Regions from separate parts of the Pseudoalteromonas sp. NZS37 genome, predicted to be linked through region 3. Evidence: predicted binding sites of a transcription regulator. Region 3 holds the regulator's gene; each other region holds the start of a gene.

What was found. The regulator sigma-54, encoded in region 3, starts transcription at its own class of promoters, with help from an activator protein. The targets are predictions, from matches to a motif close to GTTGGCACGNNNNTNGNNT.
Region 1: glnA (glutamate--ammonia ligase) is a predicted target of sigma-54. The motif match lies at 4,719-4,737, and genes of this name have one in related genera.
Region 2: I6F47_RS11240 (ferritin-like domain-containing protein) is a predicted target of sigma-54. The motif match lies at 4,894-4,912, and genes of this name have one in related genera.

What each region holds. Positions count from the first base shown of each region.
Region 1 is NZ_JADYXL010000008.1:116,562-124,216, reverse strand. Features, by position in the region: gene I6F47_RS15545 (cyclic nucleotide-binding domain-containing protein) at 1-39, opposite strand, end outside; gene ntrC (nitrogen regulation protein NR(I)) at 69-1,454, opposite strand; gene glnL (nitrogen regulation protein NR(II)) at 1,469-2,539, opposite strand; gene I6F47_RS15530 (DUF4124 domain-containing protein) at 2,622-3,143, opposite strand; gene glnA (glutamate--ammonia ligase) at 3,257-4,663, opposite strand; gene typA (translational GTPase TypA) at 5,171-6,994, shown strand; gene I6F47_RS15515 (5'-nucleotidase) at 7,286-7,655, shown strand, end outside.
Region 2 is NZ_JADYXL010000005.1:150,937-158,591, reverse strand. Features, by position in the region: gene I6F47_RS11260 (DUF3413 domain-containing protein) at 1-1,435, shown strand, start outside; gene I6F47_RS11255 (DUF4124 domain-containing protein) at 1,522-2,001, shown strand; gene aceK (bifunctional isocitrate dehydrogenase kinase/phosphatase) at 2,105-3,823, shown strand; gene I6F47_RS11245 (LysR family transcriptional regulator) at 3,840-4,778, shown strand; gene I6F47_RS11240 (ferritin-like domain-containing protein) at 4,956-5,399, shown strand; gene I6F47_RS11235 (ExbD/TolR family protein) at 6,025-6,375, shown strand; gene I6F47_RS11230 (TonB-dependent receptor plug domain-containing protein) at 6,448-7,655, opposite strand, start outside.
Region 3 is NZ_JADYXL010000001.1:488,683-496,337, reverse strand. Features, by position in the region: gene mgtE (magnesium transporter) at 1-300, opposite strand, end outside; gene I6F47_RS02255 (HPr family phosphocarrier protein) at 431-703, opposite strand; gene rapZ (RNase adapter RapZ) at 746-1,591, opposite strand; gene ptsN (PTS IIA-like nitrogen regulatory protein PtsN) at 1,610-2,062, opposite strand; gene hpf (ribosome hibernation promoting factor) at 2,067-2,354, opposite strand; gene I6F47_RS02235 (RNA polymerase factor sigma-54) at 2,380-3,879, opposite strand; gene lptB (LPS export ABC transporter ATP-binding protein) at 3,949-4,674, opposite strand; gene lptA (lipopolysaccharide transport periplasmic protein LptA) at 4,671-5,216, opposite strand; gene lptC (LPS export ABC transporter periplasmic protein LptC) at 5,206-5,760, opposite strand; gene kdsC (3-deoxy-manno-octulosonate-8-phosphatase KdsC) at 5,757-6,308, opposite strand; gene I6F47_RS02210 (KpsF/GutQ family sugar-phosphate isomerase) at 6,309-7,280, opposite strand; gene I6F47_RS02205 (calcium/sodium antiporter) at 7,284-7,655, opposite strand, start outside.

The DNA of each region.
Region 1 (7,655 bases), on a different contig from region 3:
CATTTGTTTGAATAATGGAATATGTTCGATTAGCTTCATCAATAACCAAATGTGTTAAAAGCGTTTAATCAGCTAATATTGCGCTCTTTTAATTTTCGGGTCAACGTGTTGCGTCCCCAACCAATTTTTATAGCAGCATCTTGCTTATGACCAGAACAATTAGCCAGTGCGGTTTTAATTAAGCGAGTTTCTAGCTGGGCTTGAATGTCAGGCCAAATATTTTCTTTGCCTTGTTTAAGTTCTTGATTAAGCCATTGCTGAAACGCATCTAGCCAATCACCTTCTTCCTGGGTTGGCGAAGCATCCAGAATTTCCGGCGGTAAGTCTTGCTCGCTTACAAGCTCACCCGGTGCCATTACAGTAAGCCAGCGACAGGTGTTTTCTAATTGGCGTACATTGCCTGGCCAATTAAATAAGCGTAATTGCTCAGTTGCCTTAGGGCTCAGCACTTTGCTTTCTACTTGTAGCTCTTTAGCGCTTTTATGTAAAAAGTGTTGCGATAAGCTTTCTATATCTTCAGTGCGCTCTCGAAGAGCAGGTAAACGTAGGCGCACAACATTAAGACGATGGAATAAATCATCCCTAAACTTGCCCTGTTTAACTAAATCTTCAAGGTTTTGGTGCGTAGCCGCAATAATACGCACATCTACTTTTATACTTTGATGGCCACCAACGCGATAAAACTCACCATCGGCAAGAACGCGTAATAAACGTGTTTGTACATCAAGTGGCATATCACCAATTTCATCTAAAAATAGTGTGCCGCCATTGGCTTGCTCAAAACGGCCTTTACGCACGCTGTCGGCGCCCGTAAATGCGCCTTTTTCGTGGCCAAATAACTCTGACTCAACAAGCTCTTTTGGAATGGCTGCCATGTTAAGTGCAATAAATTGGTTTTCTTTACGTGGGCTATGATTGTGCAAAGCACTGGCGACAAGTTCTTTACCTGTTCCAGATTCGCCATTTATTAATACGCTCATGCTAGAAGCCGATAGTTTACCTATCGCTCTAAACACTTCTTGCATTGCGGGCGCTTCACCAATTATGTGGGCACTTTTTGGTGGAGCTTGCTTGCGTTTAGTTTTTTTAGTGGAGTTTGCTCTGCATGCGCTTTCGACCAGCGCCACTGCTTCGTTTAAATCAAACGGCTTAGCTAGGTATTCAAAAGCACCTTTTTGGAATGCATTTACAGCTGAGTCTAAATCTGAGTGCGCAGTCATTATAATAACCGGCAGCCCAGGGTTTTGCTCTGCAATAAGTTCAAGCAACGCCATACCATCCATACCAGGCATTCGTACGTCAGAAACTAAAACAGTAGGTTGGCTAAACTTTAGGGCGCTTAGTACATCTTGCGCATTAGCAAAGCTCTCTGTGTTAAACCCTGCACGGGTTAGTGCTTTTTCAAGTACAAATCGAATAGAAGCATCATCATCTACAAGCCAAACTGTTTTCATGCAAACTCCAAACATTAATCTGCAAAGGGCAGATAGATATTAAATTCAGTATGTCCAGGCCAGCTATCACATTCTATATAGCCATCATGTTGATCTATCAGTGTTTGCGCTATTGAGAGTCCTAACCCAGAGCCACCTTCTTTATTGGTGATCATAGGGTAGAACAGTGTTTCGCGTACACTGGGATCAATACCTGGTCCGTTATCAGATATTTGGATCAACAAGGCTTTTTTAGGTGCTTTACCTGGGCGACGATGCTGATGATTAATGCGGGTTTTTATTGTTATTTCACCGCCATCTACAAGCGCCTGTTGGGCATTTCGAACAATGTTTAATACCACTTGCTGAATTTTGCCTTGATCAATGTATACATCAGGAATACTTGGGTCGTAATCTTTAACTAAGCTAATGTTAGAACAATTATCTAACGTACTTAGCCTTGCAACTGATTCAAGTGATTGATGTATATTGCCATACGATTTTTGCGGAAGTTGATTGGGTCCCAAAAGCCTATCTACTAGTTCGCGTAATCGGTCGGCTTGCTCAATGATGAGCTCAGCACATTGATCTCTTTCTTGTTGATCAACCTCATACTGCAATAACTGCGCCGCTCCGCGAATTCCACCTAAAGGATTTTTAATTTCGTGAGCTAAGCCTCTAATTAGGTTTCGGGCAGCTTGATATTGATGCATTTGATTAGACGCTTGGTCGTGCTTAATTTCGTCATCGGTTTGGCGCCACTCAAATAAAATATAAAGCGAGCCATTAAACTTAATTTGTCGTGTACTTACGGCTACTTTTGCATGGCGAGAATCGCTAAAAACCACGTCAGCTCTATGCTGCTGGCAATCTACGCCTTCAACTAATGAGTATTGTTCTATACGCTGTAAATCGATTGAATGGTAGTTAAAAAGGCTATCAAACGGTTGTTCTAACAAGCGCTTATTACCAAGGCCAAGCAGCTCGCTGGTACTGGTGTTGGCATATACAACGGTGAAGTTTTTATCAAGTAGCATGATAGCGGTTGTTTGATTTTGCCAAATGGCATCGAGTAGCTCAGGGCTAAAGTTTTTATTATTAATCATAGCTGCACCATTTTAGTGCGTGGATGTTTGCAAGCAAGTTATATGGTTAAATACACTGCTGCACGTTTAGTAATGCCCCAATTTAGTTACCTAGGTTTAGCCCTTTTCGGTGCATAAAAAATATGCAGGGTTCGCTTGTAGCAATAACTTGGTTTTTACTATTAAAAAGCTTTAATTGTAGTGTGTGCTGACCACGTTCTACATCTCTAATTGCAAAGGTTGAGCTGTCACTGGCTGGGCCGTGTGCTTTACCATCAATAAAAAGTTGTATAGTAAAACCCGTTTCAAAGCGTGGTTTTATTCGGCTAGTTACATAAACAGTGCCGGTATTTTCACGAATAGTCTGGTTATGATCAGGTGAGGAAATAGCAATACTAAAGGCCGCTTGTTGAGGCTGAGGTTGCTCGTCAAAAATGTCAGTATTTGTTGCAGGCATATTAAGATCTTGGCTGGTGAGCTTTACCTCTTGGGCCCCTTTATGAGGGGTGTCTGAGAACACTAATACGCCATTTTTATCTTTCCAAGCGTATATTTTTGTTTCACCGGCATAACCATAATTACTTAATCCTAAAGTAATTAATAGTAATAAAATCTTGTTATTCACTCTGCAGCCCTGCATTTTTATCGGTAACTTAACTTTAGTGGAGATTGACTAATTTTACCATTAAAAAAGCCCGCAAAGCGGGCTTGAGAACACACATATTTTTTACAGCTTAATTAACAGCTGTAGTACATTTCAAACTCAACTGGGTGAGTTGTCATGTTAAGCTTTTTAACTTCTTGAGACTTAAGTGAGATGTAAGCATCGATTAAGTCATCAGTGAATACGCCACCTTGAGTTAAGAATTCACGGTCTGCGCTAAGTGCAGATAGTGCTTCGTCAAGTGATGCTGCAACAGTTGGAATTTCTGCTGCTTCTTCAGCTGGTAAGTCGTATAAATCTTTATCCATAGCATCGCCAGGATGGATCTTGTTTTTGATACCATCAAGGCCAGCCATAAGCATTGCAGAGAAAGCAAGGTATGGGTTAGCAGTTGGATCCGGGAAGCGTACTTCAATACGACGACCTTTTTCAGATGGAACCACTGGGATACGGATTGATGCAGAACGGTTACGTGCAGAGTATGCAAGCATAACAGGTGCTTCAAAACCTGGTACTAAACGTTTGTACGAGTTAGTAGACGCATTTGCAAAAGCGTTAATTGCTTTAGCATGCTTGATGATGCCGCCAATGTAGTAAAGTGCATCTTCAGAAAGACCGCCGTACTTATCACCAGCAAAAAGGTTTACACCATCTTTAGCAAGTGACTGGTGACAATGCATACCAGAACCGTTATCACCAACAACTGGCTTAGGCATAAACGTTGCTGTTTTACCGTATAAGTGAGCCATGTTATGGATAACATATTTCATTTCTTGAATTTCATCCGCTTTTAATACCATTGTATTAAAGCGAGTAGCGATTTCGTTTTGACCTGCTGTTGCTACTTCGTGGTGATGTGCTTCTACTACTTGGCCCATTTCTTCTAGAACTAGACACGTAGCTGAACGCCAATCTTGGAAGTCATCAACTGGAGCAACTGGGAAGTAACCGCCTTTAACACCTGGACGGTGACCAGTGTTGCCATCTGCATATTCTTTATCTGAGTTCCAAGCAGCTTGCTTAGAATCAATTTTGTACATAGAACCAGACATATCTGATTTGTATTTAACATCGTCAAATACGAAAAATTCTGGCTCAGGGCCAAATAAAACAGTGTCTGCAATGCCTGTAGAACGCATGTAATCTTCAGCACGCTTAGCAACAGAACGCGGGTCGCGCTCATAGCCTTGTAGTGTAGAAGGCTCTACTACGTCACAACGTAAAATTAATGTCGCTTCTTCAGTGAAAGGGTCTAGTTTGATTGACTCAGGAACTGGCATTAATACCATGTCTGATTCGTTTATGCCTTTCCAGCCTGCAATTGAAGAACCGTCGAACATTTTACCGTCTTCGAAAAAATCTTCATCAACTTGGTGATGAGGAATCGATACATGTTGCTCTTTACCCTTAGTGTCAGTAAAGCGTAAATCAATGAACTTGACGTCATTTTCTTTAATAAAATCTAAAACCGATTGTGACATGTGTCCTCCAACTATTGGGTTTTGTTATTGCTGCATAATTGCTTTGGTATTTACTAAGCTGATTTTGTGCCATTATTGTAACTGGCTGTTTATAAATTAAAAAAATATCATTGCATCAAAATGAAATATACAAACGCACCATGTTGGTGCGTAAATATTCCATTTTAGTGCAAAATTTACAGAGCGTAATTTGTTGTTAATTTAATCAGCTGAAATTAGCATAACCTAAATGCAAAAGAGTAACAAAAAGATCGGAAAAATAGCCAAAAAGACTGTTTTTCAAAAAAATATTGAAATTTAATTCATATAATTGTCATATATAAAACAGATACTTAGTAAAAGTATTGAGAAAGTTTTAAAATATGTATTGGATAAACTTTCATCCATGTCATTAATGAGGGATAATATGCGCCCTTTTAAATCCTATGCTGGGACATCTCGCGAAAGCGTGGATGAGTGCGTAGATCTTGCAGGATCATTGAGAATTTAATTTCTCTGAGTAAATATATGAGCATCGAAAAGTTAAGAAATATAGCGATTATCGCGCACGTTGACCACGGTAAAACAACTCTGGTTGACAAACTACTTGAGCAATCAGGTACATTAGAAACACGCGGCGGTAACGAAGAGCGCGTGATGGACTCAAACGACATTGAGAAAGAACGTGGTATTACCATTTTGGCTAAAAACACAGCCATCTCTTGGAACGACTACCATATCAATATCGTAGATACTCCGGGACACGCCGATTTCGGTGGTGAAGTTGAACGCGTACTTTCGATGGCTGACTCAGTATTATTACTTGTTGATGCTCAAGAAGGTCCAATGCCACAAACGCGTTTCGTTACGCAAAAGGCATTCGCGCAAGGCTTAAAGCCAATCGTAGTTATCAATAAAATTGATAAGCCAGGTTCACGTCCTGATTGGGTTATGGATCAAATCTTTGATTTATTCGACAACCTTGGCGCAACTGACGAACAGTTAGATTTTAAAGTAATCTACGCTTCAGCTATCAACGGCTGGGCAACACTAGATTTAGACGAGCCATCAGACAACATGGAACCTATGTTCAAGATGATCGTTGACGAAGTATCACCACCGGATGCAGATCCTGAAGGTGACTTCCAAATGCAAATTTCTCAACTAGATTACAACTCTTATGTTGGTGTAGTTGGTATTGGTCGTATTAAACGTGGTTCTGTTGCTCCTAACCAACAAGTTACTATTATCAGTGCTGATGGCACTACACGTAATGGTAAAATTGGCGCAGTACAAAGCTACTTAGGTCTTGAACGTATCGAAACTGATAGAGCTTACGCTGGTAACATCGTAACTGTAACAGGTATTGGTGAGCTTAAGATTTCTGATACAGTTTGTTTCCCAGGAAACGTTGAAGCATTACCACCACTAAGTGTTGATGAGCCAACTGTAACAATGACATTCTCTGTAAATAACTCACCTTTCTGTGGTAAAGAAGGTAAGTTTGTAACGTCACGTAATATCCGTGAACGTTTAGACAAAGAATTAGTACACAACGTAGCGCTTCGCGTTGAAGATACTGGTAGCCCAGATAGCTTCCGTGTTTCTGGTCGTGGTGAATTACACCTAGGTATCCTAATCGAGAACATGCGTCGTGAAGGTTACGAGCTTTCAGTTTCTCGTCCAGAAGTTATCTTACGTACTGTAGATGGCGTTCTAGAAGAACCGTTTGAAACAGTTACTATTGACTGTCAAGACGAGCATCAGGGTTCTGTTATGGAACAAGTTGGCCTACGTAAAGGTGAACTTACTAACATGACTCCAGATGGCAAAGGCCGTATGCGTTTAGATTTCATGATCCCTAGCCGTGGTTTAATTGGTTTCCAAACTGATTTCATGACGCTTACTTCGGGTTCTGGTCTTATGTACCATACGTTCGATCATTACGGTCCTCACAAAGGTGGCGACATCGGTGTTCGTAAGAACGGCGTAATGATTGCAAACGCAACTGGTAAAGCACTTACTAACGCATTATTCAACTTACAAGAACGCGGCCGTTTATTCATCGGTCACGGTGTTGAAGTATACGAAGGTATGGTTATCGGTATTCATAACCGTGATAACGACCTTACAGTTAACGCCCTTAAAGGCAAGCAGTTAACTAACGTACGTGCATCTGGTACTGATGAAGCGCAAACGCTTTCTCCACACCTTAACTACTCACTTGAGCAAGCGCTTGAGTTCATCGATGATGACGAGCTAGTTGAAGTAACTCCACTAAACATTCGTATTCGTAAGCGTTACCTTACTGAAAACGAGCGTAAACGTGCAGGTCGTGGACCTAAGTCATAATCTATTAATTTAGAATAATGATTTTAAAAGCCGCTGTATTGCAAAATACAGCGGCTTTTTTGTGGGTGAGGGTTAATTGAGTAAAAAGGTTGAAGGAGTTTTTTACTACAGAGCTCACCGAGGCGCTGCGTGGTATATCTAGGTCGACTTGTAAATTTGTATTGTTTTTGGGTAATAGTGTTGTTATATATTAGCAAGGGTTTTGCTGGTGCAAACACTAAATATTTATCGGTATTCTTGGTGATGCACTGTTAGAGTTTTTAATTATTAAATCTCAATTTGGAGTATATTATGGCCTATGAGTTAGGGAAAAGACTAGTAATTGGTGTAGCTTCAAGTGCTATGTTTGATTTGTTAGAATCGGATACTGTTTTCAGAAAGCAGGGTGAGGAAGAGTATAGGAAGTACCAATTAGAAAATCTTGATAACCCGCTTGATAAAGGAGTGTCATTTTCATTTATTAAACGGTTACTTTCTTTAAATAACTTAAGCGAGAATCCTAAAACTGATCCTTTAGTGGAAGTAGTATTACTATCACGTAATGATCCAGATACCGGATTACGTGTCATGAAATCGATTAAGCACCATGGCTTACCAATATCACGTGCTATTTTTATGCAAGGAAAATCTCCTTACGAATATATTCCAGCATTAAGTATAT
Region 2 (7,655 bases), on a different contig from region 3:
TTGGTTTACTTTTGCCAATATTGGCTTGGCGCTATTTATTAGCTTAAGCTACTTATTTGCCGACTCGCCACCAACAAGCTTTATGGGCATTACTTATATGCTAGTAACGTGGTTAAGCCACACTAGTTTTATCGCCTTTTTAGCGTTTGTGCTGACGGTATTTCCGCTTAGTTTAATATTCCCCTACCCACGACATATACGAGGCATGGCGGCTGTTATAGCCACACTAGGCGCTTCACTGCTTACCCTTGATGCTTATGTTTACGTTAATTTGGGTTATCATCTAAGTATATCTGCCTTACCTGAAATCATTTCATTGTTGTGGCATCGTTTAACCAGTTCACCTGCTTTAACAACCATTTTAGCCAGTGGGATTGTATTACTTATTTTAGGCTTTCAGCTACTTGTGAGTAATTACACATGGCAACACCTTGAGCGCTTAAAACAATATAAATTTGCACGTTACGCAATTTCATTTTTAATAGTGTGTTTTTCACTTAGTCACAGTATTCATATTTGGGCTGACGCAAATTTAAACTTTGACGTAACGAAGCAAGATAATGTACTACCACTGTCATACCCTACTACCGCTAAAAGTTTATTAGCTAAAAATGACCTGCTTGATATAGAAAGCTATAAGCAAGCACATAACGTAAAAATTAATAACCAAAACATTAGTTATCAAATGCCAAGCCCGCTTGATAAGTGTGAAGACTACACACAAGCCAATGTAGATATTTTTGTATTTGAAACCCAGCAACAACTCGCTAAATTTGTTGCCGATAATAAAAACTTACACAAAACAGAGCAGTTTTTACAGCCAACTAATCACGACGATATGCTATTTAGCTTAGTGTATGGTTTGCCAGCTTTTTATAAAGCAGCAATTTTAAGAGATCAAACTCTTCCCGCATGGCAAAGTCAGCGTCGCAGCATAGAAGTAACCGGCGTGGAAGAACTTAGTTTTATAAATGATCAAGCACATAGTTCTAGCGCAATTAGAGTTATTAAAAGTAGCGATAACGCCGTTGTACGAGATGATAAAACACAAGTTTTTGCTTTTAGTCTTGCCAATAACAAGCAAGAAGTAGTAACAACATCAACTTTATATAGCTCCGACAAACGTATTTCTAAAGTAGATGGACTTATTCAACCTAGCGATTTAATTGCAACAAGTGTTGGCCAATATTTAAATTGTAAAGCCATTGCTAAGCAAACAATGCTGGGCGTTAATTTATACAAGAAAAAAGATGATATGGGCGTGAACTACTCTCAGGGTGTTGTTATAGCCTATAAAAAAGATAGGATTACCTTAATAGATTCAGATGGTAACTTTAAAAACATTTCCGCTGCTGAAGGTTTTTCTATTGAACAAGGTTTAGATATACCATTTTTAGTACAGAGTATTAAAAAGCTCAAAACCTTTACCCAATAGCCGTTATCCTAACCTAGCTTGATATACCACCAAGCTAGGTTATAGTTTTATATTGTTGTTAGATATAAAAACCAAGGACGGCATACATGTTTAAAACTTCTCGTTATATTCTCCATTCTAGCTTTTTACTTATCAGTTTTTTTAGCTTTAGCGATACCACTTACTACAAATGTGTAACAGAAAAAGGTACAATCTTCTCTCAACTGCCGTGTGACGACGAAGCAACGACTTATAAAGTTAACACGACGGGTAATCAGTATTCTGGTCCTAAGGTTGACTACACTAAACAACTAAACGAACTTGAGCGTGAAAGGCTTCTATCTGGCTTACAGGCAGAGCTTCGCAGTAATAACCATAAACTAACAATACTTGCTCGTAATAAAGAGCGTGCTGAATACAAACAGCAAGAGCGGTTAAATCATATCTTAGCCATTGATGATAAAAAGCGTATTACCAAAGATATTACTAAAAAATTAAAAATAATTAATAAAGAGTACAAAAAAGATGTATTGGTTATTACTAAACAAATTAAAATTCTCGAAAAAAAGATAGCTCAATACCAATAAATCACTCTTAATTAGCAAGTAACATTTATCTTGGTTTTAAACTTAAAATAACATACCCTTAACACAATAGAGTATAAGCTCTAGGGACTATTAAGGAGTGCAAATGCAGCCTCGCCATATTGCTGAATTAATTTTAACGGGTTTTAAAAGGCACTATCAGCTATTTCAAAAAACAACGGCCAAAGCCCCTCTCGCCTTTGCAAAAAAAGATTGGCAAGCAATTAATGATATCAGCCGTTTACGTATCAGCTATTATGATGATCGTGTTAACGAAACCACACAAGCTCTAAAAAAAGAAACCCCAACAGAGCAACTAGATGAAAGCCTATGGCTCGAAGTTAAAAAGATATATCTGCATTTTTTATGTTTCCACCCTCAAGCAGAGCTCGCCGAAACCTTTTATAACTCTGTATTTTGCCGGCTGTACCACAGGCGCTATTTTCATAATGACTTTATATTTGTAGAAGCAACTTTGAAAGATGCTCCTTCAGTACCTGTTGAGGCCGAATATAGGACATACTTTCCAGTAGTTGATGGCCTAAAGCCAACAATAAAGCGCATTATTAATCATTTTGATTTTAAAGCACCATTTGTAAATTTAGAGCGTGATATTCGCCTTCTTGTTAAAGCATTTTATAAACAAGCACCCGATACACATCACCAACCTTGGCAAATGCGCTTTGATATTTTACACACACCTTTTTATCGTAATAAAGCAGCTTATATTGTTGGTCGTGTTGTTTCAAAAAGTGGGGTTCAGCCTTTTATAATCGCCGTGTTACACGATGAAGATAACGGATTATATTTAGATGCACTTTTAACTAAATCATCTCAAATGCGTGTCATTTTTGGCTTTGCCCGTGCCTACTTTATGGTAGAGACTCATGCACCTTCAGCACTTGTCCGGTTTTTGAATCAGCTTATGCCAAACAAAACACTTGCTGAGCTCTATAACGCAGTGGGTTTTCATAAGCAGGGTAAAACTGAGTTTTATCGAGAGTTTTTAAATCACTTATCTCACTCTAGTGATGAGTTTACAATTGCACCGGGTACTCCCGGTATGGTGATGATGGTATTTACCCTTCCCTCATTTGGTTATGTTTTTAAAGTAATAAAAGACAAATTTGGTGAAAGTAAGCCCTTCGGCCGTGATACCGTATTAAAGCGTTATCAACTAGTAAAAAACCATGATCGCGTTGGCAGAATGGCCGATACCATAGAGTATTCTAACGTCGTATTTCCTTTGGCGCGTTTTGATAGTAATTTACTTGCGCAATTACATAAAACAATTGGCTCATCAATGGTAATTGAAGGCGAATGGTTGATCATCAAGCATTTATATATTGAACGGCGCATGACACCACTCAATTTATTTTTAGAAAATGCTGATGAAGAAAGTGCCGCAGACGCGATTGAAGAATACGGGCAAGCTCTAAAAGAAATGATTGCCGTTAATATATTTCCTGGCGATATGCTCTTAAAAAACTTTGGTGTAAGTAAGCACAAACGTATTATTTTTTACGATTACGATGAAGTTCAATACCTAACAGATATGAACTTTAGAGCATTACCAAAAGCAAAGAGCTACGACGACTATTTGATGGATGAACAAAGCTACTCTGTTGCACCACAAGACGTATTCCCAGAGCAGTTATGTACATTTGTAATGCCTAATCCTATGTATAAAAAATTTTTCCTCAGCACTCATCCAGAGCTTATAGATGTTAGCTTTTGGAAGCAGGCTCAACAAAATATAAAAAATGGGCAGGTAAGTCATATTTACCCTTACCCGACAGCACAGCGATTTATCCATCACTGGTAGACGCAAAGGACACACAATGAATATAAGTAAAATAGATTTAAATTTACTCGTTTATCTCGATACATTGCTTCGAGAATGCAATGTAACACGCGCTGCTAATCAATTGAGTATTACGCAGCCCGCAATGAGTAATGGCCTTAAACGTCTTCGTAACTTATTTAACGACCCTATTTTAGTTCGTACCAGCGATGGTATGGTCCCGACAGAGCGCGCTTTAGAGTTACAACCCGTTATTCGTGGCATATTAATGACGCTTGAAGAAACCCTAGCACCTAATAGAGAATTTGAGGCAAGCCAGAGTAAACGTGTATTTAGAATAATGGCCAGTGATTACGCTGCAAGTACGTTAGCGCCAAAGCTCTTAAGTAAACTACACGAAGAAGCCCCCGATACTACTTTAGATATACTCACACCAAGTGATGTAACCTTTCATGACGTAGAAAACGGTAAAGTAGATATGGCAATCAACCGTTTTGAAAACTTACCTCAGTCTTTTCATCATAAACGTATTTGGAAAGACAGTTTTTGCTGCTTAGTTAAGGCCGACAACCCTATTATTGAAAACTTTAGCCTCGACAGCTACTTAAAAGCGCGCCATATATGGGTGAGTAAAACAGGTTTTGGTGTAGGCGTGGGCATGGACCCTAAAGATGTGCAAAAACTTGGTTGGGTTGACGAAGCACTTGCCCACTTTGGTAAACATCGTAACATTGCCACTTTTACGCGTAACTACCATGTAGCGATTCATTTAGCTAAAGAGAAAAATTTGATTGCGACCCTTCCTTCAAAAGCCGCAAATATATACTTAGATGATCCGGGGCTTAAAATTTTAGAGCCACCATTTCCAATTCCTCCTTTTGAGCTTGATATGATTTGGAGCCCACTGTTACATCGCGATGCGAGCCATATCTGGTTACGCCAAAAAGTAGCTGAAGTAGCTGAAGAGCTAAAATAACTTTATTACACAATATAATGTAAAAATTGCTAAGTTAATACTTTCCTCATTAACTTAGCCCCTTTCTGAAATAAAATTAAACTAATAAAATCAAACAACTACATGAAAATAAAAACGTGGAACATACATTGCTTTTATTAAGTTGAACTATACATTCATTTAATAAAAGAGGTCATTATGAACACCCATCAAGGATCAGAAGTAAATCATATTACTGACATCATTCAAGTTATGAACAGCGGCATCGATTTTTATCAAAAAGCACAGGAAAAAGTTGAAGACCCTGCTATTGGCGCACTTTTTCAGCGTATGATAGATGCCCGAAAAGTGAGTGTTGAGCGCTTGCAGCCATATGCAATTAATGAAAAAGGCGAACGCGAAGATGGTTCATCTTTCGCAGTTGAAGCACGACGTGCATACACAGCCTTACTTACTACATTCACCTCACATAACGACAGCACGTATGTAAAAGAGCTTGAAGAAGTAGAAGATAAAACGCTTGTAGAAATTAAAGCCGCTATGGATAAACCACAACCGGCTGATTGCGAAGCTGCACTGGCTAAAACATTATTAACAATGCAAAGCTGCCATGCAGAAATGAGCCGTATGCAAAAGCAGTAAGCTTACATAACGCATAAATACAACCCAGCCTAGCGCTGGGTTTTTTATTGCCTCTAATACCAATCTGTATAAATCTTTAAGCAATTTAACGAATTAAATCACACTATAACGATGCCATATAGACCCCATATATAAGCAAATTAGTATAAACACCACCTTATTTCGCCACATTTTAAATACACAATGAATACAAATATTTAATGTTATTAGAATATTTATTTAACCACGCTTTATTTTTGCTGTGCTAATTTTGTTAGTAGGTACCTAAAACCTTGCTGTGGCGCCGCAGCATTTAATTAAAAATAAGGTCCAATATGAAAAGTAAGCTAGGGCGTGTTGATCTCTGGTGGTTGAATTTACAGCAGTATGTTTGGTTTTTATGCAAGGCAGAGTCTATGTAGTGTGGTTATTCCCCATAAATAGGCGATAACGCAGCATAAAGGCCAAACATGCGCTGCCCTTTGGGCTCTTTCTAGGGACGATTAACTCTTTGTTGCTCGGTTTTTACTTAGCCCACTAGGTTACAAACCTCGCGCCGCGATTTAATCGCCCCTAGATTGAACAAATTTCAATCCACAAAGATTCACACGCCCTAACTAAACTGCAAAATAATGCTGATGTAGATATGACCCCGATGTTAGACATAGTGTTCATATTACTAATTTTCTTTATTGTAACTACATCTTTTGTAAAACCTGTGGCTATTGAATTAAACCGACCACTCGACAGCCCTCAAATAGATAAGCCTGTTAAAAATGCTTTATTTAGAATTGATGAAAGTAACGCAGTATATTTTTCAGGGAGGTTAATTGATTTAGAGCAAGTTGCGACTAATTTAGCGATGTTCGCGGCTAAATATGAAATAAGTTCGGTACTTATAACCGCAGACGAAAACAGTACACATAATACTTTAATGAGTGTAATGAATAATATTAAGCAATACGATGATTATTCAATAAGTTTGATTTCTAAATAAAACAGCCCAATATAAAACCAAAAAAAGGGCCTTACGGCCCTTTGAGTTAAATAACGAAAGGGAGGTTATTAATTAAAAACGGTATTCTGCGCCTATGTAGTAGTAAGCACCGTTAAATCCAAATGGAGCAGAACGACGTGAGTAGTCAAACACACCTGAGCTACTTATTACTGTGTTGCCACTAGCATCCACAATAGTACCTGAGCGAGAGTTACCTATTTCGTTTTTATCTGGGTAAACATCAAACAAGTTATTTGCACCAATATTTACCGATAAATCTTCAGTAACGAAGTAGTTAACTTTAACGTCAGTTAAAATTTCTGCGCCATACGTTTGACGACCACCATCTTCTACTGTGTACTCACCAAAGCGATTAAGTGACAGGTTAACTGTCCAATCATCACGTTGATAAAGTGCACTTAAGTTAATACGATCCTCTGGTTGCCACTCTTCAATAATAGAGATGTCTTCAGCTGAAAATATATCTTCTACGTTTACTGTCTCAAGGCTTGAGCCAGCAGGCGAAAATAACGATACAACATCTGTTTTGGTAAAGTTAGCTGCAAGTGTAAAATCAAGCGTGCCGCCTAAACCTTCAGTGTTCCACGTTGCTACAAAATCAACACCACGGGTTTCTGTATCAGCACCATTTAAGAAAAACTGACCTACGCCAGCACCCGCACTATTTAGTGCAGCATCAAGGCTTGTAGATAAACCTTTACCTAAGCGGTCACTAATTACAATACGGTCGTCAATATCAATTGAGTAGTAATCAACGGTTACATTAATATTATCTGTAACGTTATATACAATACCTAAACTACGGTTTTGTGATTTTTCTTCTTTAAGCTTTGGAATACCTAAGCTTTGCGCAAGTGTTGAATCATTTCTAAATGTACCAACCTCTTCTGCAACTAAATTACCATTAGTACCAACAACAAATTGCGTACTTACGTTATTAAAGTAAAGCTGCTGCATTGAAGGCGCTCTAAAACCTGAGCTTAATGCACCACGTAGTGAAATATCGTCGGTTACAGACCAGTTACCAGCAAGCTTAAAGTTTACTGTATCACCAAAGCCTTTGTAGTTATCGTAGCGAAGTGCACCCGATAAAATTACATCTTCAATCACATAAGCTTCTGCATCTATGTAAAATGAAATTACATCACGCGATTCATCAACTGATGACGCAGGAGCTGAACCACCAAAACCTTGTGAACCACCTGATGCATCTTCAGAACCAACACCACCACTTAAGCCGTTGTAAATACTTACACCGT
Region 3 (7,655 bases):
GTCATCGTGGCCCATATCTTCGGTTGCGGCTGCAATGTGCTTAGGTTCCATTTGGGCAATAATGCCTAAACGAACATCTTCTGAGAGTTCTTCAAGAACATCGCCTTGCACATCAGGATCGACCAACTGCCAAAGGAGTCGGCGAATTTTATGCGGTGATGATTCTAGTAATAATGCGGTATCACAAGGAGCTGTTTTTGCGAGCATGCGCCTAACTTGAACAAATTGACCACTATTGAGTGACTTAGTCACCTGTTTTAGTTGCTGTAGTGGGTAATCTTGTTCAAAAGCTTCAGGCATTGGCGTCCTTTATAAATTTTTATATTACTTTATGGGGAGAGGTGAGTTAACTGGCGTCACTAACCGTATTTATTTTATATATCTGTTTTAGTTGGGGCATTAGTAATGCGAGCATTATTTTTATAACTGTTTATTCTTGTTCATTAAAACGTTGTGCTATTAATTCTCCAACAGCGTGTAAAGCTTGCTCAGAATCGGGGCCTTTACATACAACTTTTACTTCTTTGCCTTGGCTACTTTCAAGTAACATTAGTGCAAGTACGCTATCGCCTGCGGCTTCTTTGTCATCTTGAAATAATGTAATTGTCGCATCAAACTGCACTGCCAATTGGGCAAGCACGGTGGCTGCTCTGGCGTGCAATCCTAATTTGTTTTTTATTAAAAAAGTGTCTTCACAATGCATAACTTACTCTACTTAAGCTGAACAGGTGATTATTCAGCTATATTATTTTTCTTGTTCGCGATGGCGAATTTTCACATTGGGATGTGTCATTGCAAAACTTTCACCGATAGTTTGCGCTAAATATACAGAGCGATGTTGTCCGCCTGTACACCCAATGGCAATGGTTAAATAACTGCGGTTATTTCGCTCTAAGTGCGGTAACCACGTTTGTACAAATGTTTGAATTTGCCATGTGAATTTTTGCACTATGCTGTGATTGGCCAAATAATCTTTAACAGGTTGATCTAACCCATTTAAAGGTTTTAATTCAGGTTCCCAATGTGGATTTGGTAAAAAGCGTGCATCAAATACGTAATCTGCTTCTTTTGGTATACCGTATTTAAAACCAAACGATTCAAACGTGACAATCAGTTGCTTATCTTTTTTACCTAAAATCTTTTCACGAATAGATTCAGCGAGTTGATGAACACTCAAATCAGTCGTGTCTATCATAAAGTCGGCGCGGGTGATTAATACATCAAGTAATTCTTTTTCTTTTTTGATGGCTAAATCAAGAGGCAACGAGTCAATTGATAGTGGGTGTAATCTACGAGTTTCAGAAAAACGTTTGATCAATGTTTGATCGTCGCTATCTAAATAAAATAACGTAGGGTTTGCAAAACCTGGCAAGTATTCAAGAATATCGTTAAATTCATCTTGTTGTTTAGGGATGTTCCGCACATCAATGCTAACCGCAATTTTATCATAGCTATCAGACACACTGCGAACTAATGAAGGAAGCAAGTTAACTGGAATATTATCTACGCAATAATAACCTAAATCTTCTACAACGCGTAAAGCAACCGACTTTCCAGAACCAGAACGGCCGCTTATGATAATTAACTCCATTTAACACCCTTTATAAAACTATGATTGATTGACAATAACTTGGTAAAGCTCAGTATCTGATTTTGCACTGCGTAACTGTTTACAAAAATCTTTGTTGTTTAGTTTATCAGCAATGGTTGCTAGAGTCTTTAAGTGCTGCTGGTTATCGCCATCTGGTACGATGAGTGCGACGAAAATATCAACAGGGCGATTATCGATTGCATCAAAATTTATTGGAGTTTCGCTAACGAGTACTAAAGCCAAAGGCTCTTCTGCACCGCTCATTCTTCCATGAGGAATGGCAATGCCACGCCCTATACCTGTACTACCGAGTTTCTCTCTGCTCATTAAAGCATTAAGAATATCTTGTTGCGGTAAATACGGAAGTTTGTCGTGAGCAAGTTCGCTAATGAACTCTAAAATTCTTTTTTTGCTATTAAAAAGGACCGCAGCTTTGCTGCAGTCCTGGCATATAAGTGAGCTTAATTTCATCATATTAGTGTCGAGCAAGCTTCTCTTTGTGTTTAATTACTTGTCGATCGAGCTTGTCGATCAACGAGTCAATGGCGGCATACATATCTTGATGTTCTGTAGAGGCAAATAACTCAGCACCGCTTACGTGTATGGTGGCTTCTGCTTTTTGATTTAATTTTTCTACATCGAGAATGACATGAACATTATTAATATGATCAGAGTGTCTTTCTAGCTTCGCAAATTTGGTATTAATATAGTCTCTTAGTGAATCGGTTAATTCTACGTGACGACCAGTTAAGTTTAGTTGCATAAGCATTACCCTCTTTTTTTGCGTCTTAAATCAAACTTTTACGTTGATTTGACGGTGGAATAGCCAGAGATTCGCGGTATTTTGCGATTGTACGTCTCGCTACTTTAATTCCTTGCTCAGCCAATATATCCGCTATTTTGCTATCACTCAATGGTTTTGCTGAGTTTTCTGCTGCGATTAATTTTCGGATAAGCGCACGGATTGCTGTAGATGAACATTCACCACCGTTTTCGGTGCTTACATGGCTTGAGAAAAAATATTTAAGCTCAAATATACCACGGGGTGTGTGCATATACTTTTGGGTTGTTACGCGCGAAATTGTTGATTCGTGCATTTCTACCATTTCAGCAACATCATTTAAAACCATTGGTTTCATGGCTTCAGGACCGTGTTCAAAAAAGCCTTGTTGTTGCTTAACAATACAATTTGTTACTTTTAATAGCGTGTCGTTTCTACTTTCTAAGCTTTTAATAAACCATTTAGCTTCTTGTAAATGCGAGCGAATAAACTGGCTGTCACCACTGGATTTTACAGTGCGAGACATTGCCGCGTATTGGCTATTAACACGAATTTTAGGCATGCTATCTGGGTTTAACTCAACAACCCAGCGGCCTTTAATTTTTTTAACTGACACATCAGGAATAACATACTCAGATTCTTCTCTTACAATAGTATCTGCAGGTTTAGGGCTAAGAGTATGTATTAATGTCATTACTTCTTTAAGCTCTTCTTCTTTGAGCTTAGTTTTCTTCATTAATGTACGATAGTCACGAGCAGCTAATAAATCAATATGCTCGGTTAAAATCATTTTTGTTTCATTAATGTAAGGTGTTTCTTTATCAAACTGGTTAAGCTGAATACACAAACACTCTTGTAAACTACGTGCAGCAATACCAACAGGATCAAACAGTTGGATGCGTTTTAATACAGCTTCAATTTCATCAAGTTCGACTTCGTTATCATCTTCGTTTTCTTGATTAAAGCTTTCTAAAATCTCTTCGCAGCTTAGTGTTAAAATACCTGAATCATCGACGGCTTCTACAATAGCAATAGCAATAGCTTCGTCTGTAGGGCTAAATGGCGTTAGTTGTAACTGCCACATTAAATACTCATGGAGCGTTTCAGTAGAGGCACCTTGGTATATTGATTCGTCTTCAGGCATCGGACCCGATGATGCTGCTGGGGCGGCACTCATGTACTCATCCCAACTAACATCCATAGCCATGTCGTCACTTAGCGTGTCTTTTGCAAGTGCTTCACCACTATCTTGTTCGTATTCGCTTGGAGCATCATCGGCAGATGCGCTAACAGTTATGTCATCTGTATCTGCTTTTTGCTCGTTTTTACCTGCAGCGTCTTCTGAATAGTCTGCTTCTTCAACCTCTAATAGCGGGTTGCTGTCGAGAGCTTCTTGTATTTCTTGCTGGAGATCCAATGTACTGAGTTGCAACAAACGAATAGCTTGTTGCAGCTGTGGAGTCATTGTAAGTTGCTGGCCCATGCGCAGCTGTAGTGATTGCCTCATGTATCTCTAACAATCCTTTTATGTTGTTATAATTAATACTAGCAGATGCTTAAAGACATGGCGTAAATGTTACAGCCTAAATTGCTCGCCTAAGTAAACATCGCGTACTGTTTTATCATTTAATACGTGTTCTGGAGTACCTGATGCAATCAGCTCCCCATGAGAAACAATGTAGGCTTTTTCACAAACATCAAGGGTTTCTCTTACGTTATGATCGGTAATTAATACACCAATCCCACGATTTTTAAGATGTTCTATTATTTTCTTTATATCTAATACCGAAATAGGGTCAACACCTGCAAATGGTTCATCCAGTAATATAAATTTAGGATCTGCTGCCAGCGCACGTGCTATTTCAACACGACGACGTTCGCCTCCTGACAATGCCATACCTTGGCTATCACGAATGTGTTGTATGCTAAATTCATCTAATAATTTATCGAGAGTGTCTTCTCTAGCTTGTTTATTTAACTCTTTGCGCGTTTCTAAAATGGCCATTAAGTTTTGATAAACAGTCAGCTTTCTGAATATTGAAGACTCTTGCGGTAAGTAGCCAATGCCTAATCTAGCACGACTATGCATAGGTAAAAGAGTAATATCGTTATCGTCTATCGATATTTTACCTTTGTCGCTAGGTACAAGTCCTACTATCATATAAAACGTGGTGGTTTTACCTGCGCCGTTAGGGCCAAGTAAGCCAACAATACTGCCAGCTTTGACTTCAAGGCCGACGTTTTTTACAACTTCACGGCCTTTATAGCTCTTTGCTAATAGCTCTGCTTTTAATGTACTCATGGTTGACCTTTGTCGCTTTTTTTACTTTTTTTAGTCTCGATTGGCACTAAAATTGTGTGAACGCGGTCAGTTGAGTTTTCATCTTTTTCGGCACTGATTAGCTGCTGCTCTATATCGTAGGTAATGCTTTTAGCATTTATTTTTTGTCCCGCTTGCGATACTTGTGCATTACCAACAAGCGTTAAAAAACGCTTAGATACATCATAACGTACTTCGTCAGCACTGGCGCTCATAGTCGTGCCATCTGATTGCTTTTCTTCAAAGTGCGCAGGGCTACCTGTAGCAATTAATAATTGTTTATTATCGCCAAGTTCATCGCGTTTATGTACTTCTAAGCGGTCGGCTGTGATACGGCGATTACCGTGAATAATCTCAACGTTTTTCTCAAAAATCCCGACATTAGCTTTTAATTGACCTTCTTGCTTATCGGCGCTTATTGAAATTTGATTTGCAGTCGGTTGCGTGTTTTGTTCTGCAGCACTACTATTAAACGCTAGTATAAGTGTAGGAATAATAAGTGATTTTAATATTTTATTGGTCATAATATATGGTTCGCGTATGGTTAATTAGTTTTATCACTTCGGTTTTTAAGTCGGCTTCTAGGCCTTTACCAGTGATTTTTAAATTGGGTCCAGTGATGATAACGGGTTGCTCCGAACGCATTGTTAATAGCTTTATATCTACCTGAATATTATCAGCATTGATTTTGTCTATCATGGCGTTATCGGTTAAGTTTTTGGCAACCACATTGCCTTCTAAAATTAATTGTTTGTCTTCGTATAATGTTGCTTCGTCTGCATTTATTTGCCACGTTTGCTTTTCGTTATATAAAGTAAAAATAGGTTTTTCAAAAAACGTAAAACCTAATTGTTGATATAGCTCCATTTTAGCCGCAGTGACTTTGTGGCTAATTTTACCTTGTTCGTCATAGGCTGTTTGTTTGAGTTCTATGGCTATGTAATCAGGCTTGGCAATAACTTCAGGCTCAGTCTGAGGTACAATATTTGTTTGTGTAAAATAAGGGTACCAAAGCCAAACCATACAGCTAATGAATAAAACGCTTAATATTATGCGCGCTGCATTCATGAACTAGTGCCTTGTGTAGTCAATGCTTTACCATTTTCAAGCATAAGTAAGTCGGTGAGCTCTCTTACTGCACCAAAGCCGCCAGGCATTTGCGTTACATAGTGTGATAAACGTTTAATAAGTGGATGGGCATCATTTACTGCAACAGCAAAGCCGACTAATTCCATAACGGGCATGTCAGGACCATCATCACCGATATAAGCAATTTGTTCATCGCTAAGGTTGAGTTTGTCTTTTAATTCTTGATAGGCAATGAGCTTATTTTCTTGGCCTTGATAAATATGCTGTACGGTTAAGCTGCTCATACGTTGTTGCACTATTTGTGAATGACGACCAGTAATTACAGCCACTTCAAAGCCACTGTTTATAAGCGCTTTAATGCCAAAACCATCTTTTGTATTAAATGCTTTTAGCTCTTCACCTTGATTACCAAGATAAATACGGCCATCAGAAAATACACCATCAATATCGCATATAAGTAGCTTTACTTTTTTAGCGCGTGCTTTTGCATCATCGCTCAGCGGTTGATAGAGTTCTTCAAATTGCATTTATAACACTCCTGCTTTTAATAGGTCTTGCATGTTTAATGCGCCAATAGGTTGGTTTTTATCATTGACGACGATTAAGCCATTTATACGTTTGTGTTCCATAATATTAAGCGCTTCAGCAGCCAAAATATCTTGTGTAGCCGTAGTGCATGACTTAGTCATAACAACATCTATTTGTGTTGTATGAATATCAATTCTTTGCTCTAAAATACGACGCAAATCGCCATCGGTAAATAATCCCACGAGCTGCTGATTTTCATCAACAATGGCTGTCATACCTAAACCTTTAGCAGACATTTCAATGAGGGCGTCTTTAACTGTTTGTGAAACGCTAATAATAGGTGTATTTGCGCCGCTGTGCATAACATCTTTTAAAGTAAGTAATAAACGCTTGCCTAAACTACCACCTGGGTGAGATAGCGCGAAGTCATCAGCTGTAAACCCGCGAGCTTCTAATAATGCAACTGCCATGGCATCGCCCATCGCAAGCGTTGCAGTGGTACTTGATGTAGGAGCTAGACCCAATGAACAGGCTTCTTTTTCTACTTTAATACACACATGTACATTAGCAAGGGTCGCCATGGTTGATTGCGTATTGCCAGTCATCGATATCATTTTGGCACCAAGTCGTTTTAAAACCGGAATGATATTTAAAACTTCGCTGGTCTCCCCTGAATTAGAAATAAGCATAACCACGTCATTTTTAGTGATCATACCTAAATCACCATGACTTGCTTCACCAGGGTGAACAAAAAATGCTGGACTGCCAGTACTTGCAAGGGTTGCCGCTATTTTATTGCCAATATGACCTGATTTACCCATACCAATGACAATAATACGGCCTTCGCAGTCGTACATTAATTGGCACGCGTTATGAAAATTTTCATCTACATATTGTGCAATATCACTAAGTGCTTGGCGCTCAACATCTAAAACGCGCAGGCCTTGTTCAATAAAATTTAGCGTTGCCATCATTTACCCTACTTGACTAAAAATATACCCTTGGTAACCCAAAAACGCTATTAGCAATAAGCCGCCTTCTACTCTATTGATACGTTGGGTGCCTCTAAAGTTCAATGACATAATAATAAGAGCAAGTGTTGCGCCAATCATAATTAATACGTCTCGGCTTACTAATGATGGGTCAATGGCAGAAGGGTTAATAATACCGGCAAGTGGTAATACCGCTAGAATATTAAATATGTTTGAGCCAACAATATTACCTAGTGCTAAATCATCTTCATTTTTAAGTACACCTGCAACCGAAGCGGCAAGTTCAGGCAAACTAGTACCGATGGCAATAATTGTTAAGCCAATGACTAGGTCGCTTAAGCCGAAGTATTTAGC